DNA from 4 places in the Glutamicibacter sp. ZJUTW genome. Region 4 is predicted to be linked to each of the others. Evidence: riboswitches for the same ligand, from Rfam matches in the RefSeq annotation. Region 4 holds a riboswitch; each other region holds the start of a gene.
The links. A riboswitch is a leader RNA that binds a small molecule or an ion and turns the genes downstream of it on or off. The one in region 4 is predicted to bind S-adenosylmethionine.
Positions count from the first base shown of each region.

Region 1: linked by a shared signal. The riboswitch ahead of F0M17_RS15780 (acyl-CoA dehydrogenase family protein) and the one ahead of F0M17_RS01230 (O-acetylhomoserine aminocarboxypropyltransferase/cysteine synthase family protein) in region 4 are both predicted to bind S-adenosylmethionine.
Region 2: linked by a shared signal. The riboswitch ahead of F0M17_RS03020 (hypothetical protein) and the one ahead of F0M17_RS01230 (O-acetylhomoserine aminocarboxypropyltransferase/cysteine synthase family protein) in region 4 are both predicted to bind S-adenosylmethionine.
Region 3: linked by a shared signal. The riboswitch ahead of F0M17_RS03595 (O-acetylhomoserine aminocarboxypropyltransferase/cysteine synthase family protein) and the one ahead of F0M17_RS01230 (O-acetylhomoserine aminocarboxypropyltransferase/cysteine synthase family protein) in region 4 are both predicted to bind S-adenosylmethionine.

Region 1 covers NZ_CP043624.1:3,360,189-3,362,378, forward strand. Annotated here, with positions in the region: gene F0M17_RS15780 (acyl-CoA dehydrogenase family protein) at 1-1,159, opposite strand, end outside; SAM riboswitch class I at 1,214-1,304, opposite strand; gene F0M17_RS15785 (SdpI family protein) at 1,521-1,877, shown strand; gene F0M17_RS15790 (GntP family permease) at 1,985-2,190, opposite strand, start outside.
Region 2 covers NZ_CP043624.1:621,455-623,644, reverse strand. Annotated here, with positions in the region: gene F0M17_RS03030 (cupin domain-containing protein) at 1-231, opposite strand, end outside; gene F0M17_RS03025 (DinB family protein) at 366-953, shown strand; SAM riboswitch class IV at 1,021-1,134, shown strand; gene F0M17_RS03020 (hypothetical protein) at 1,150-1,416, shown strand; gene F0M17_RS03015 (VIT1/CCC1 transporter family protein) at 1,471-2,190, shown strand, end outside.
Region 3 covers NZ_CP043624.1:749,575-751,764, reverse strand. Annotated here, with positions in the region: gene F0M17_RS03595 (O-acetylhomoserine aminocarboxypropyltransferase/cysteine synthase family protein) at 1-921, opposite strand, end outside; SAM riboswitch class I at 1,009-1,099, opposite strand; gene F0M17_RS03590 (LysR family transcriptional regulator) at 1,332-2,190, opposite strand, start outside.
Region 4 covers NZ_CP043624.1:249,470-251,659, forward strand. Annotated here, with positions in the region: gene F0M17_RS01230 (O-acetylhomoserine aminocarboxypropyltransferase/cysteine synthase family protein) at 1-1,291, opposite strand, end outside; SAM riboswitch class I at 1,390-1,501, opposite strand; gene F0M17_RS01235 (histidine phosphatase family protein) at 1,612-2,172, shown strand.

The DNA of each region.
Region 1 (2,190 bases), 510 kb from region 4:
CCGGGTCATGCAGCGAGTGGGTGCGCACATTGCGCCAATACAGGTCCAGGCCCACCGAGCTCGCGGTCGAGGATGATCCGGTCACCTCGAAGATCCGGTTCGCCACCTCGACGCCCACCTCGGTGGAAACCACCTTGGCTTCGGCAATTTCCACTGCCAGCGCGGCCCGCTCGGGCTGGGTGACGTCTCCGGCCTTCGACAGCAAGGCATCGAATTTCCGGCCGAGCTTCTCGGTCAGCGCCGCCACCGCGGCGGTGCGGGCCTTGAGCTCCCCGACGATCCGCTGGAAAATCGGATCCTGGGCGTAGGTGTCGGCCTGCGAGAACAGCCAGGCGTTCTTGCGGCCCAGCAGGATCTGCTTGCCACGCTCCAGCGCTCCTTCGGCAATGCCCAGGTAGAAATTGGCGAAAGCCAGCTGGATGCCCGGGGTGAGCAAGGTGGACACCGGTTCGTCGGTGACGAATCCGAGCAAGTCCTCGGCTTCAAGCCTGACGTTGTGGTACTTCAGCGAGTTGGATGCGCTGAGCCGCTGGCCCAGGTAGTCCCAGTCGTCAACGATTTCCAGTCCTTCGATGTCGCGGGGCAGCACGAAGGCGAGAATCTGCCCGTCGTATTCCCCGCCCTGGACCAGCGCGTTGATGACGATGACCTCGCCAACACCGGAACCAGTGGAGAACCGCTTGGCCCCGTTCAGCCGGTACCCATCCCCTTCGACGCTCAGCGTCAGATCCGGGTCAACCGGATTCACCGAATCGCCCCAGAGCCACCCGCCTTCCACGGTGCGTTGCCACCACTTGCCTTGCGCCCCCGCCGGAGCATAGAAGGCAATGCCCGACTGGTTGATGTAGTGGTAGGCCAGCAGCTGCGCGATGGATCCATCGGCCGCCGCCAGGATGCGGACCACGTCGAATGCCGTTTCCCAGTGGGCTCCTGCTCCGCCGAATTCTGCAGGCACCAAAAGGTTCAGCAAGCCGGCTTCGCGCAGCAGCTGCACCTCGGCGAATGGCTGCTGGTTCTTGCGGTCGCGTTCCAGGGCGTCTTGTGCGAGCGTGCCTGCCACCTGCTGGGCAACTTCGCGCCACTGCTCCAGCTCGGTTTCGCTGGCGTTCCCATAGTAGGGAACTCGGCGTAGTCCGGTGTCTTGTACGGTATCTTGCACTGTCATCTTCTTCTCCCTTGCGTTGCAGGTTCCGAAGGACGCAGGGTCCCTGCGATTCCATCGATCCTGGCGTTAGCACTACCTGCGGGATGCAGGCTTGCTGCGGCGTCGCGGAGCCAGGTCTCTCAGCCGCTCTGGATGGGTTGTGCTCCGAGTCAACCACTGCCGGCAGCAGTCACGGAAGGGCACTGTCATGCGAGGGAACGGCAGGACAAAATACGTCATCTTCGAGCCACCTGCTTGCCTGATCGATGGCTGCGCGGCCTTCATATGACACTTGCATGACGAAATTTGAACTCGGGAACTGCGCAGCTTCCGAATAGGATGGCTGTTCACGGCGAATAGGCAGGATAGGTGGAACGTGGATCCAGCAAGCGTCATCTCCTTCATGTTCGGGTTGCTGGCCATCACTTTGGTGGCAGCGCTCCTCGCACCCATGGCCCGGGATGGAAAGCTCGCGCGCAATGCGGCCATCGGCATCAGGACGCGCCACACCTTGGCCAGCAACGAGGCCTGGTTGGCAGGGCATCGGCGGGCTGCGCCGCTGGTGGCCGCGGCTTCCTGGGCCGGCTGGGCCATGTTGTCCGGTGCAGCGATCCTCTGCGTGCTGGGCCAGTTCGGTTTCGCCTTCGCCACGACCGGCGCAGGTTATCTGGCCATTATCGTGTTGCTGATGGTCTCGGCTGCCAAAGCGAACCAGGCCGCGCGAGGCATCTAGCGGGCAGGACGTCGCTCTTCGGCTACCGCTTTCAGACACATCCTTAAAGCAACGGATCGCGCCATCGGCAGATGGTGCGATCCATTGCTTGCTGGGCCAGCGTCCTGCTACAGCAGCACGGCTCCCAGGAGCAATACCGTCAGGAAGGCGGCGGTACCCTGAATGGCGGTCGCCACGCTCAAGGTCTTGTATGCGGTAATCACCGGAATGCGGCTGAGCTGCGAAACAACCCAGAAGTACGAGTCGTTGGCGTGCGAGACAACCATCGCACCGGCACCGACGGCCAGTACCGTGAGCACCATGCCCAGTTCCG
Region 2 (2,190 bases), 370 kb from region 4:
CGGAACCTCGAAAAGCGTGCCGACCTCGATGCCCAGCACCTCGCACAAGCGCAGCAGCGTCGCCACCGATGGGCTGGTCAGGTCGCGCTCCACGCGCGAGAGGAAGCCCTTGGTCAACCCGGAGAGCTCGGCGACCTGGTCAATGGTCATCCGCTGGGTCTGCCGCACCCCGCGCAGCCGCGCACCGATGTTGATCGCAGCACCGGTTGGTTCAACGGGCAGGGTTTTCATCGTTTGGCTCCATCAACGTCGTGGGCGGCAGCTGCAGCCGCAAGCACTGGGTTTTCACGGCCTGCGGGCAAGTTTACCAATGGTAAACACGCGATGCCCTAGCACGGGCTCACCACGGCCACTAGACTCTGTCCATGGACAGCACCAAGGACAGGCTCTGCGGGTACCTGGGCGAGGCACGCGAGAATGCGATCTTCAAGGCCGAGGGCCTGGCCGAGCAGCTGGCCCGCACCCCGCTCACCCCTACCGGCACCCATATCCTGGGCGTGCTGCACCATCTGGTGATCAACGAATACGAGTATTTCGGCACCTGCCTGCAGCGCGAGGCCAACGACGCCTATGTCCGCGAGTTCATCTCGCCTCATGATCCCGACGCTGATTTCCTTCCGCCCGCGGACATGGACGGGCAGCAGCTGATCGGCCTGTACCGCAAGGCCATCGCCTTCGCGGACGAAGGCATCGCCGCCTTGGCCCTGGATTCTGCAGTGCACGTCCCGTGGTGGGGGCCGGCCGGGCATACCACCTTGGATCATCTGCTCATCCATGCCTTGGCCGAGACCTCCCGGCATGCAGGGCAGCTGGATATCATCCGCGAGCAGCTCGACGGCCGTGCCGGCTGGACCGCGACGCTGGATTTGCTGCCCGGCTACACCACGGCGCAGTGGGCTGAACACCGCCAGAAGCTGCAGCAGCTGGCCGATTCCCTGGCCCCGGAGAACTGACCGGAAGTCATATTACGCAGTACGGCTTCATCTGGCGCCGCATGCGGCGGTACGCTCGGAATTGTTGCTTCACGAGACGCGGCGCCAAGCTCCGACTGGCCGCGCACCAACCCCAAGTTCATGGGTGGTTCGGATGAAGAAGCGGTCCGCGCATCAACTGGTGCACGGGCAAGAGCTCGCCAGAGAGTTGATATCCATGGCTATCCCGATTCTTCCCATCATCGACCGCCAGACCGGCCAGGTGCAGTTCACCGCCGAGGGCCGCTGGTGCACCCGCTACGTTGCGGACCCGCTCCAGCTCGAACGCCTCATCGCGCGCTGCTCCCGCCGTCCGGCCTTCGACCCGGACACCTCAGAATTGCTGCTGGTGGTGCCGGCGGCCGGGAATCCGGCCGGCAGGCGCCATGCATTTAGCCTTGCCAAATTCCCAAGTTCAGGGGCGCTGGCTAAAGTGGAAAGCTGAGCCGATCCACGGGTTTCCATGGGAAACCCCACGTTCCAGGAGAGCCTTTTCGAGATGCCACAGCACCCAGTCGCCGAACCAACCAAAGCGCAGATCCAGCGATGGCGCAAGTATCTCGCCGATGAAGTCGCCGAGGGCGCCATCTACCGCGCCCTGGCGGAAAAGAAGTCCGGGCAGGAACGGCAAATCCTGCTGGGCCTGGCCGAAGCCGAAGCACGCCACGAATCCCACTGGCGCACGATGCTCGGCGAGCATGCCAAGGAAGTCCGCCCCTCGCTGCGCCGCACCATGCTGCGCTTCCTCGCCCTGCACTTCGGGTCGGTGTTCGTGCTGGCCATGGCCCAGCGCTCCGAAAGCAGCTCCCCCTACCGCCATGACAAGGACGCCACCGCGCAGATGGCTGCCGACGAGCAGGTCCACGAGGAAGTCGTCCGGGCCCTGGCCACGGCAGGACGCGCACGGCTGTCGGGCAACTTCCGCGCCGCGGTCTTCGGCGCCAACGACGGGCTGGTATCCAACCTGGCATTGATCATGGGCATCGGCGCCACCGGCGTTTCTTCGGCCTTCGTGCTGTTCTCCGGCATTGCCGGCTTGCTGGCCGGAGCGCTGTCCATGGCGGCCGGCGAATACGTTTCGGTGCGTTCCCAGCGCGAGCTGCTGACCGCCTCGCGGCCCACCCAGGTCACGCTGACCGCAGCCCCGAACCTGGATCTGGACGCCAACGAGCTGGTGCTGATCTACAAGGCCCGCGGCATGAGCGACGAGGACGCCGAG
Region 3 (2,190 bases), 500 kb from region 4:
ATACTCGGCCAGCGCGTCGATCAGCCTGGTGACGCTGCGCTGCACGTGGGCCGCGCGCACCGGCAGGGTCTCGATGCCTGCAAGGATGCCCTGGGCGCTGGCCGGTGCGAGGGTCGGGCCCAGATCGTGCAGGAACTTGGAACGAACCAGCATCGCGTAGGCCGCCGGCCCGTGGCGTTCGAGCAGCGAAGTGCCATTCAGCCGCTCGCGCGGGGCGGCGATTTGCGGCCAGCGAGAGGAATCGGAGAAGTCGAAGGTTCCCGAGTCCACAACTACCCCGCCAAGCACCGAGCCGTGCCCGGCCAGCCCCTTGGTGGCCGAGTGCACCACGATGTCCGCGCCGAGTTCCAGCGGGCGCACATTCAGCGGGGTGGCCAGGGTGTTGTCCACCACCACCGGGATGTTGCGCTCGTGCGCGATGGCCGCAATGGCCGGGATATCGGCCACGGTACACAGCGGGTTGGAGACGGACTCCAGGAAGAACGCGCGGGTGTCTTCCTCGATGGCCGCAGCCCAAGCCAAAGGATCGGCCTGGTCGACAAAGCTGACGCGGATCCCGAAGTCCGCGAAGGTGTCGGTGAACAGGTCCACGGTGCCGCCGTAGAGCGAAGAGGAAGCCACGATGTGCTTGGGTCCCTGGGTCAGCGCCAGCAAGGACAACGCCACCGCGGACTGGCCGGTGGCGGTGGCTACCGCCTGGGCCCCGCCTTCCAGCGCGGCCACGCGCTGCTCGAGGATCGAGACGGTGGGATTGCCGGTGCGCGAGTAGGTGAAGCCGGCCTGGCGCAGCGCGAACTTCTCGATCGCTTCGGCATGCGACTGGAATTGGTAGGCTGCGGAATTGTGCAGTGGCGGCAGCATCGGGCGGAAGTCTCCGCTCGGGCGGTATCCTGCGTGGACCGCGTCGGTTCCTTGGCTCATAGCTCCTCCTCGATTCTCTGCGAGGGAGTGCACCGATTAGGCATCGTGCAAAGGCACGAAGCACAGCGCGAAAGCGCGTTCGGAACTGCTCCATCGTTCCTGGCATTAGCACCTTTCGGTTTCCCGATGGTTGCTGCGACGTCAACGAGCCAGATCTCTTAGTCGCTCTTGATGGTTTGTTGTTCTTCCATGGTTGGCCATGGGCTGCGAGGGGTGCAAGCGCTATCGGGCGGCCGGCTTCATACAAGGCCGCCAAGCTTCATATGTCGTGCACTTGTCATGATGACGCGGTGGCTAGCGCCACTTTATGACGCACCGAAATGAGAAAAACCCCGAGACTTTCACGGTTTTTCCGGAAGTTTATGACGATGGAGCAGCACTCGATGACCGAGAGTTACGCTGTTGGCGGCTCAGCCGAGCACTTCCACCCCGAAGCTGGCCACCACTGCGCGGACTTCTTGCAGGTAGCGCTGAGCCTGGTCGGTGAGCGGGATCGCGGCGTGATCGATCCAGCCGATCTCGATGCGCTCGTCGATGTCCAGCGGGATGGCAACGATGGATGGATCCAGCTCGTCGCTGATGATGCCGGTGGAGATCGTGTACCCGCCCAGGCCGATCATCAGGTTGAAGATGGTCGCACGGTCCGAGACCTGGATTTCCCGCTGACTGGAGCGCGTGGAGAGCACTTCCTCGGCGAAGTAGAACGAGTTGTTCGCGCCCTGGTCGAAGGTCAGCCGGGGCAGGTCTTCGAGGTCTTCGAGGGTGACCTGGTCATGGGTGGCCAGCGGGTTGCTGCGCGATACGAAGATATGCGGGTCGGCGAGGAACAGCGGGTGGAACACCAGGCGGGATTCGCGCAGCAGCTTGTCGATGACTTTCCGGTTGAAGTCGTTGCGGTAGAGGATCCCGATATCGCTGCGCAGGGTTCGCACGTCCTCGATGATTTCCTCGGTGCGCGTCTCGCGGAGCGAAAACTGGTACTCCTCGGCCCCGCTGGCCTGGACCATCCGGACAAAGGCATCCACCGCAAAGGAGTAGTGCTGGGTTGAGACACCCAGCAGTCGTCTTGCCGCCGGCCGGCCGAGGTAGCGGTGCTCCAGCAGTTCCACTTGCTCTAGGACCTGGCGGGCGTAGCCGAGGAATTCGGCGCCGTCGCTGGTCAGGGCAATGCCCCTGGCCGAGCGCATCAGCAAGGTGCGCCCCACCCGGGATTCGAGCTCCTTCATCGCCGCGGACATGCTGGGCTGGGCGACGTAGAGCAGGTCGGCG
Region 4 (2,190 bases):
CGGCAGCCTCCTGCGAAGCGGCCAGTGCCTGGTCCAGATCCCAGAGGATGTCCTCGACGTCTTCAAGGCCCACGGACAAGCGGATCAAGTCTTCCGGCACGCCAGCGGAGACCAGCTGCTCGGCGCTCAGCTGCTGGTGCGTGGTGGAGGCGGGGTGCAGCACCAGGGTGCGGGCATCGCCGATGTTGGCCAGGTGGCTGGCCAGTTGCAGCGCCTCGATGAACTTGGCACCGGCTTCGCGTCCGCCCTTCACGCCGAAGCTGAAGACCGAGCCGACGCCCAGGGGCAGCAGCTTCTTGGCCTGCTCGTGCTGCGGGTGGGAATCCAGGCCTGCGTAGTTCACGTAGGTGACGCGCTCATCGGATTCCAGCCAGGCGGCGACCTGCTTGGCGTTGGACAGGTGGTTGTCCATGCGCTGCGGCAGGGTCTCCAGGCCCTGCAGCAGCTGGAATGCCGACTGGGCCGGCAGCGACGGACCAAAGTCGCGCAGCTGCTCGCTGCGCAGCTTGGTCAAGAAGCCGTATTCGCCGAAGTTGTCCCACCAGGAGACGTTGCCGTAGCTGGCTACCGGCTCGGTCATGGTGGGGAACTTGCCGTTGCCCCAGTTGAACTTGCCCGACTCGATGACCACGCCGCCCAGGGTGGTGCCGTGCCCGCCGATGAACTTGGTGGCCGAGTGGATCACGATGTCCGCGCCGTGCTCGATGGGGCGAAGGATGTATGGGGGAGTGAGCGTCGAGTCCACTACCAGCGGGATGTTGTGGCGGTGCGCCACCTCGGCCAGGCCCTTCAGATCGGCGATGTCGCCGGACGGGTTGGCCACCACCTCGGTGTAGACGGCCTTGGTGTTCTCCTGGATTGCGGCTTCGAAGTCCGCGGGATCGTTGGAGTCGATAAAGGTGGTGTCCACGCCGAAGCGGCGCAGCGAGACATCCAGCTGGGTGATGGTGCCGCCGTAGAGCTTCGAGGAGGCGACAATGTGGTCGCCGGCTTGGGTCAGCGCCGCGAAGGTGACGAATTCCGCGGCCATGCCCGAGCCGGTGGCTACCGCGCCGATGCCGCCTTCCAGCGAAGCCATGCGCTCTTCGAAGGCCGCCACGGTCGGGTTGCCGATGCGTGAGTAGATGTTGCCGTACTTCTGCAGGGCAAAGAGGTTGGCCGCATCGTCAGCGTCCTTGAACACGAACGACGTGGTCTGGTAGATGGGCACTGCGCGTGAGCCATGCTCGGCATCGGGGGTGCCTCCGGCATGCAGGGCGCGGGTGCGGAATCCAAACTTGTGATCTGCCATGGTGGCTTACGACTCCTTGTCGATTGGGGTTTCGCGTGCACCGCAGGGCGGGCCGCGATCGAGGCAGGAATCCCGGAATCAATGTCGCTTCCTGCCGTTCTCCAACGGGTAAGCGGCTGCATCGTTTCTGGCGGTAGCACCGTAACCACCGGATGTGGCAGGTTGCTGCGGCGTCATCGAACCAGATCTCTCAGCCGCTCGGGATGGTGTAATAATCTTCGCAACATGACCGTTCGTGACCCAACTATGAGTCGTAACGTTGCGTATCGGGCCTGTGATCGGAGATTCTTCGACATCTATGGCACCGGTAGGCTGGAGTCATGGATACTTCGCTGGCACTGGTTCGACACGGGCAGACCGATTGGAACCTTGCAGGCCGACTGCAGGGGCAAACCGACATCCCGCTGAACGAAACCGGACGCGAGCAAGCTCGCGAAGTCGGGCGCAAGCTCATCGGCCAAGACTTTTCGCTCATTCTGGCATCCCCTTTGGCGCGTGCCCGGGAAACTGCCGTGCTGATTGCCCAGCAGATCGGGGCAGAAACGGGCAACGCAGTTCCGGAACTCATTGAACGCGGTTTCGGCCCGCTGGAGGGCCGGATCATGGCGGAGGTCAGCGACGAGGAATCGGCTGCCGCCGCAGACCAGATTGAGCCGCGTGCGCACATCTTGATCCGCGCGGTGCCAGCGCTGCTGGGCCTAGCCAGCAAGCATGCCGGACGCAAGATCATGATTGTGAGCCATGGGGCCACCATGCGCACCATTCGCGACGCCTTGGCAGGAACCAGACAAGCCCAAGGCGTGGAGAATGGCGAAACTATCGACGTGGATTTGGCCCGGCTTGAGCAGCTCGCCGGTGAATCCGACTTGGTGGCATTCTAGGAATCCGTGCGGCAGCGG